2 linked regions of the Mesorhizobium opportunistum WSM2075 genome follow. The protein of the gene in region 1 interacts with the protein of each later gene in a pairwise test. Links are inferred from orthologs where the notes say so. Each region holds a gene or a part of one and is shown on either strand. Other genes may lie near its edges.

Region 1 (3,820 bases):
GAAAGCTGATCAACAGACAGATTGTTCTCGGCGATCAGTTTGGCGGCGGCCGGCGCGGGCGGCATGGTGCGCGGCTCGACCGGGCCGGCATCGCCGGCGATCCTGGCGGTCTCGGCGGCGGCCTGCTTGGTGGTGTGCGCCGCGTCGGGGCTCGACGCCTGCGCCACCGCTTGGGGCTTGGCCTCCTGCTTGTTCGCGGGGGCAGCGCCAGCACCGCCCGCCGAAATCATCCCCAGCAAGGCGCCGACGCCGACCGTCTCGCCTTCCTTGGCGGTGATCTCGCCCAGCGTGCCTGCGGCGGCGGCCGGAACCTCCACCGTCACCTTGTCGGTTTCGAGCTCGACCAGCGGCTCGTCGACGGCAATGGCATCGCCGACCTTCTTGAACCATTTGCCAATGGTCGCCTCGGTGACGGATTCGCCGAGAGTGGGAACGCGGATTTCGGTAGCCATTGTGCCTGTCCGTTCTTTCGGTTTTGTTGTTCGCCCAGATCTTCTCTATTCACCAAGCGCGTCTTCGAGCAGGGCGGCGAGCTGGGCAAGGTGCTTGGACATCAGCCCGGTCGCCGGCGACGCGGACGCCGGCCGGCCGGTGTAGCGCACCCGCTGATGCTTGGCGTCGATATGTGCCAGCACCCATTCCAGATAGGGGTCGATGAACGACCAGGCGCCCATGTTCTTGGGCTCCTCCTGGCACCACACCATCTCGGCGTTGCGGAAACGCGACAATTCGGTGATCAGCGCCTTGGCCGGGAATGGATAGAGCTGTTCGACGCGCAGCAGATAGATGTCGTTGATGCCGCGCTTCTCGCGCTCCTCGTAGAGATCGTAATAGACCTTGCCCGTGCACAGCACGACGCGGCGGATCTTGGAATCCTTGGTGAGCTTGATCGGCTGGTTGGGCAAGAGCTGGGCGTCGTCCCACAGCAGCCGGTGGAACGAGCTTTCGCCCGAGATTTCCGGCAGCGTCGACACCGCCCGCTTGTGGCGCAGCAGCGACTTCGGCGTCATCAGGATCAGCGGCTTGCGGAAATCCCGCTTCAGCTGCCGGCGCAGGATGTGGAAGTAGTTGGCCGGCGTCGTGCAATTGGCCACTTGCATGTTGTCCTCGGCGCAAAGCTGCAGGAAGCGCTCCAGCCGTGCCGAGGAGTGCTCCGGGCCCTGGCCTTCATAGCCATGCGGCAACAGGCAGACGAGGCCCGACATTCTGAGCCACTTGCGCTCGCCCGAGGAGATGAACTGGTCGAACACCACCTGGGCGCCGTTGGCGAAGTCGCCGAACTGCGCTTCCCACAGCGTCAGCGCCTTAGGCTCGGCCAGGCTGTAGCCATATTCGAAGCCGAGCACCGCTTCTTCCGACAGCATCGAGTTGATGACTTCGTAGCCAGCCTGCGCCGCCGACAGATTGTTGAGCGGGATGTAGCGGGTCTCGTCGCGCTGGTCGTAGAGCACCGAATGGCGCTGCGAGAAGGTGCCGCGTTCGGAATCCTGCCCCGACAGGCGGATCGGGTTGCCGTCGAGCAGGATGGCGCCGAAGGCCAGCGCCTCGGCCGTCGACCAGTCGATGCCTTCGCCCGATTCGATCGCCTCGCGGCGGTTTTCGAGGAAGCGGATGATCGTCTTGTGCGCCTCGAAGCCCTTCGGCACCTCGGTCAGCTTCTTGCCGATCTCCTTCAGCGTCTTGACCGGCACAGCGGTCTTGCCGCGCCTTTGTTCGTCCTGGTTGTCGGCCGTGCGCAGGCCCGACCAGGCGCCGTCGAGCCAGTCGGCCTTGTTGGGCTTGTAGTGCTGGCCGACTTCCCATTCGGATTCCAGGTGTGCGCGCCAGTCGGCCTTCATCTGGTCGAGTTCGGCCTGGCTGATATGGCCCTCGGCGATCAGCCGTTCGCCATAGATCTGCACCGTCGTCTTATGGGTGCGGATGTTGCGGTACATGATCGGCTGGGTGAAAGCGGGTTCGTCGCCCTCATTGTGGCCGAAGCGGCGGTAGCAGAACATGTCGACCACAACCGGCTTGTGGAACTTCATGCGGAATTCGATCGCCACCTTGGTGGCATGCACCACGGCTTCCGGATCGTCGCCATTGACGTGGAAGATCGGCGCCTCGATCATCTTGGCGACGTCGGACGGATAGGGCGACGAGCGCGAGAAGCGCGGATTGGTGGTGAAGCCGATCTGGTTGTTGATGATGAAATGCAGCGTGCCGGCGACGCGGTGGCCACGCAGGCCCGACAGGCCGAGGATTTCGGCGATCACGCCCTGGCCGGCAAAGGCGGCGTCGCCATGCAGCAGCAGCGGCAGCACCTTGGCGCGCTCCTCCAGCGGCACGATCTCCTCGCGGCCGCGACCGAACAGAGAGTCCTGCTTGGCGCGCGCCTTGCCCATCACAACCGGATCGACGATCTCCAGATGCGAGGGGTTGGCGGTCAGCGACAGATGCACCTTGTTGCCGTCGAACTCGCGGTCCGACGAGGCGCCGAGATGGTACTTGACGTCGCCGGAGCCCTCGACCTCGTCAGGCGCAGCGGAGCCGCCCTTGAACTCGTGGAAAATGGCGCGGTGCGGTTTGGCCATCACCTGGCTGAGCACGTTCAGCCGGCCGCGGTGGGCCATGCCGAGCACGATCTCCTTCATGCCGAGCTGGCCGCCGCGCTTGACGATCTGTTCCAGCGCCGGAATCAACGCTTCACTGCCGTCGAGGCCGAAGCGCTTGGTGCCCTTGTACTTGACGTCGATGAACTGCTCGAAGCCTTCCGCCTCCACCAGCTTCGAAAGGATCGCCTTCTTGCCGGTGGCGGTGAAGGAGATTTCCTTGTCGGCGCCTTCGATACGAGCCTGGATCCAGGCCTTTTCCTCGGGATCGGAGATGTGCATGAACTCGACGCCGAGCGTCGAGCAATAGGTGCGGGTCAGGATCTCCAGCATCTGCCGGATAGAGCCGAATTCGAGGCCGAGCACGTTGTCGAGGAAGATCGGCCGGTCGTAGTCGGCTTCGGTGAAGCCGTAATTCTCGGGCGACAATTCATTGTAGTCCTCGAGCGGCTTGGCGATGCCGAGCGGGTCGAGATTGGCGTGCAGATGGCCGCGCATGCGGTAGGCGCGGATCATCATGATGGCGCGCACGGAATCGCGCGTCGCCTGGTGCACATCGGCATCGGACAGCACCACGCCGTTGGTGACCGCCTTGTCCTTGACCTTCTTTTCGATCGTCTTCTCGACGATGCCCCAATTGCCGTCGAGCGCCGACACCAGTTCGCCATTGGCCTGCAGCGGCCAGGAGGGCTTTGCCCAGGAAGCGCCCTTGGCATTCCTGCGCACATCGCCGGCATCGTCCTTCAGCCCGGCGAAGAACTCCTGCCACTCGGGATTGACCGAGGCGGGATCGTCCTCATAGGCGGCATAGAGCGCGTCGATGTAATCGGCGTTCCCGCCATAGAGGAATGAGGTGAGAGAAAACTGGTCGTTGGCCTGATCTTGTCTTGCCATGTCACTTAGCGGAGCCGCGCTCCGTCTCCTTGTCAGAGCGAATAGGGAGTAGCGAATAGCGAGTGGGGATTTCCCTGGGCCGCGCGCTACTTTGTTCTTCCCTATTCGCTATTCACTACTCACTACTCACTTAACCCTTGATCGCCTCGACCAGCGTCGTGCCCAGCCGTGCCGGCGACGGCGATACCTTGATGCCGGCCGATTCCATCGCCGCGATCTTGTCTTCCGCGCCGCCCTTGCCGCCGGAGATGACCGCGCCCGCGTGGCCCATGGTGCGGCCGGCCGGCGCCGTGCGCCCGGCGATGAAGCCGGCCATCGGCTTCTTGCGGCCACGC
Region 2 (3,202 bases), 4.2 Mb from region 1 along the record:
TTCGAAAGCTGGCCGGTGCGGCTGTCGTTGAAAGTCCGAGCCTGGTTCCTGCCGTAAATCCGAAAAAGTCGGTATTTCCCGACTACATCGTCTGCCTGGAGGATGGAAAGAAATTCAAGTCGCTCAAGCGACACCTCAGGACAGACTATGGCTTGAGCCCGGACGACTATCGGGCCAAGTGGAGCCTGCCGCCGGACTATCCAATGGTCGCCCCGAATTACTCGGCGACCCGTTCGGCGTTGGCGAAGTCGACGGGGCTTGGCCGTAAGCCGGCCGTGGCACCGGCCGCGGTGGCCAAGACGGCAAAGCGCGGCAAGGCCACTGCCTGAGGGCGGTGGCTCGGCCGGCACGAAAGCCGCCGATCTGCGATACTGACGGGCCACTTGCGGGTACCGTTTTGAGGCCTTGCGCGACCAACTGGTCCGCAAGGCCTTGCGAAGCACTGATCTCCCGTGCAAAAGCGCGGCCATGCTTATCATCAATGACCTTTCGCTGCGCATGGCGGGGCGCCTGCTTCTCGACCATGCCTCCCTGACCCTGCCGGCCGGTACCAAAGCCGGGCTTGTCGGCCGCAACGGCACCGGCAAGACGACGCTGTTCAAGACCATCACCGGCGATTTTCCCTCCGAGACCGGCTCGATCAGCCTGCCGAAGAACACGCGCATCGGCCAGGTGGCGCAGGAAGCGCCTGGCACCGAGGAACCGCTGATCGAGATCGTGCTCAAGGCCGACCTCGAACGCACGGCGCTGCTCGAAGAAGAAAAGACCGCCACCGATCCGCACCGCATCGCCGACATCCACATGCGGCTGGCCGACATCGATGCACATTCTGCCGAGTCCCGCGCCGCCACCATCCTGGCCGGCCTCGGCTTCGACGATGTGGCGCAGCGCCGGCCGGCCTCGTCCTTCTCCGGCGGCTGGCGCATGCGCGTGGCGCTTGCCGCCGTGCTGTTTTCGGAACCGGATCTGCTGCTGCTCGACGAGCCGACCAACTATCTCGACCTCGAAGGCACGTTGTGGCTGGAAAACTACGTCTCCAAATACCCGCACACAGTGCTTCTGATCTCGCACGATCGCGACCTGCTCAACCGTGCCGTCAACTCGATCGTCCATCTCGACCAGAAGAAGCTGACCTTCTGGCGTGGCGGCTACGACCAGTTCGAGCGCCAGTATACCGAGCAGAAGGAATTGCAGGAGAAGGGCCGCGTCAAGCAGGAAGCCGCCCGCAAGCATATGGAATCCTTCGTCGAACGCTTCCGCGCCAAGGCCTCGAAGGCCAGGCAGGCGCAGTCGCGCATCAAGGCGCTGGAGAAGATGAAGCCGATCGCGGCGATCGTGAACGATTCAGTGCGGCCGTTCTCTTTTCCCGAACCGGTGAAGACGGTGGCCTCGCCGATCGTTGCCTTGAACAACGTCAATGTCGGCTACACCGAGGGCCAGCCGATCCTGAAGAAGATGACGCTGCGCATCGATGCCGATGATCGCATCGCGCTGCTCGGCGCCAACGGCAACGGCAAGTCGACCTTCGCAAAGCTTCTATCCGGGCGGCTCAAGCAGGAGAGCGGCACGATGACGGTGGCGCCTGGGCTGAAAGTGGCGATCTTCGCCCAGCACCAGCTCGACGATCTGCGTCCGGAGGAAAACGCCTATGAGCATGTCCGCCGATTGATGCCGGAAGCGCCGGAATCCAAGGTGCGCGGCCGCGTTGCCCAGTTCGGCCTCACCACCGAGAAGATGAACACCCCCGCCAAGGACCTGTCAGGCGGCGAGAAGGCGCGTTTGTTGATGGGCCTGTCGGCCTTCGAGGGCCCGAACCTGTTCATCCTCGACGAGCCGACCAACCACCTCGACATCGACAGCCGCGAGTCGCTGATCCATGCGCTCAACGAGTTTCCCGGCGCCGTCATCCTGATCTCGCACGACCGCCATCTCCTGGAAGCGACCGCCGACCGGCTGTGGCTGGTCAAGGACGGCGCGGTCAACCCGTATGATGGCGATTTGGAGGACTACAAAACGCTGGTCACCGGCGTGTCCGGCGACCGCCGTGGCAAGCGCGAGGCCGACAAGGCGTCGAAAGCCGACCGCCGCCGCGACGCGGCCGCGCGTCGCGCCGCCTTCGAACCGCTGGCCAAGGAAATCCGCGCCACCGAGGCGCTGATGGACCGCATCCGCAAGCGCATCGACGGCATCGAGGATGAGCTGGCCAACCCGGCGATCTACGAAAAGGACCCGTCTACGGCGACGCGGCTGGCCAAGGAACGCTCGCAGCTCGCCCAGACGCTGGCCGGTCATGAGGAAAAATGGCTGACCATGTCGGCGGAGTACGAGGAAGGCGCGGCGGAGTGAGTGCGTAATCTCCCCCCTTGTGGGGGAGATGCCCGGCAGGGCAGAGGGGGGCGCTGTCCTGCCAACCTGTCGGCCTTTTTGCAACCACCCACCGCCGGATTCGAGGACGAATAGATAGGTCGCGATCCTTCGCGCCCCCCTCTGTCCTGCCGGACATCTCCCCCACGAGGGGGGAGATTGGCTAGTCATCTGGCCCTACACGCCGACGCCAAAACCCGCTAGACAAACCCCATGAACCAGCACGCGAAGCTCCGCATCGGCCATTCGGCATGTCCTCATGATTGCCCATCGACCTGCGCGCTCGAGGTCGAACTGCTCGACGGCAACCGCATCGGCCGCGTCCACGGCGCCAAGGCCAATACCTACACGGCGGGTGTCGTCTGCGCCAAGGTCGCGCGCTATGCCGACCGCGTCCATCATCCCGACCGTTTGCTGAAGCCGCTTATCCGCGCCGGCGCCAAGGGCGACGGCTCATGGAAGGAAGCGAGCTGGGAGGCAGCGCTCGACCTCGTCGCCGAAAAATTCATCGCGGCCGAAGCAAAATACGGCTCGGAGACGGTCTGGCCCTATTTCTATGCCGGCACGATGGGACTGGTGCAGCGCGACGGCATCGACCGGCTGCGCCACGCGAAAAAGTATTCCGGCTTCTTCGGATCGATCTGCACCAATCTCGCCTGGACCGGCTGGATGATGGGGGCAGGCGCCTTGCGTGGACCGGATCCGCGCGAGATGGCGAAGTCCGATTGCGTGGTGATCTGGGGCACCAATGCCGTGGTCACGCAGGTCAATGTGATGACCCACGCCATCAAGGCGCGCAAGGAACGCGGCGCGAAGATCGTCGTCGTCGACGTCTATG

Evidence for each region.
Region 2: the proteins of MESOP_RS05100 (region 1) and MESOP_RS25665 interact in binary tests that used the Escherichia coli proteins (3 or more experiments, as listed by UniProt). The link is inferred for Mesorhizobium opportunistum WSM2075 from one-to-one orthologs.

The regions. Positions count from the first base shown.
Region 1 is NC_015675.1:1,076,061-1,079,880, reverse strand. What follows is about bases 298-3,802. They hold MESOP_RS05100 (2-oxoglutarate dehydrogenase E1 component), read right to left. Parts: upstream 3,486-3,802; coding sequence 498-3,485; downstream 298-497. Other genes in these bases: sucD (succinate--CoA ligase subunit alpha), read right to left, coding at 3,616-3,802; odhB (2-oxoglutarate dehydrogenase complex dihydrolipoyllysine-residue succinyltransferase), read right to left, coding at 298-452. Also shown: more of odhB, read right to left, coding at 1-297; more of sucD, read right to left, coding at 3,803-3,820. UniProt on the Escherichia coli protein: E1 component of the 2-oxoglutarate dehydrogenase (OGDH) complex which catalyzes the decarboxylation of 2-oxoglutarate, the first step in the conversion of 2-oxoglutarate to succinyl-CoA and CO(2).
Region 2 is NC_015675.1:5,302,112-5,305,313, reverse strand. What follows is about bases 21-2,907. They hold MESOP_RS25665 (ABC-F family ATP-binding cassette domain-containing protein), read left to right. Parts: upstream 21-468; coding sequence 469-2,346; downstream 2,347-2,907. Other genes in these bases: MESOP_RS25660 (molybdopterin-containing oxidoreductase family protein), read left to right, coding at 2,578-2,907; MESOP_RS25670 (Ros/MucR family transcriptional regulator), read left to right, coding at 21-329. Outside these bases: more of MESOP_RS25670, read left to right, coding at 1-20; more of MESOP_RS25660, read left to right, coding at 2,908-3,202. UniProt on the Escherichia coli protein: Genetic data indicate it may be involved in ribosome assembly or function.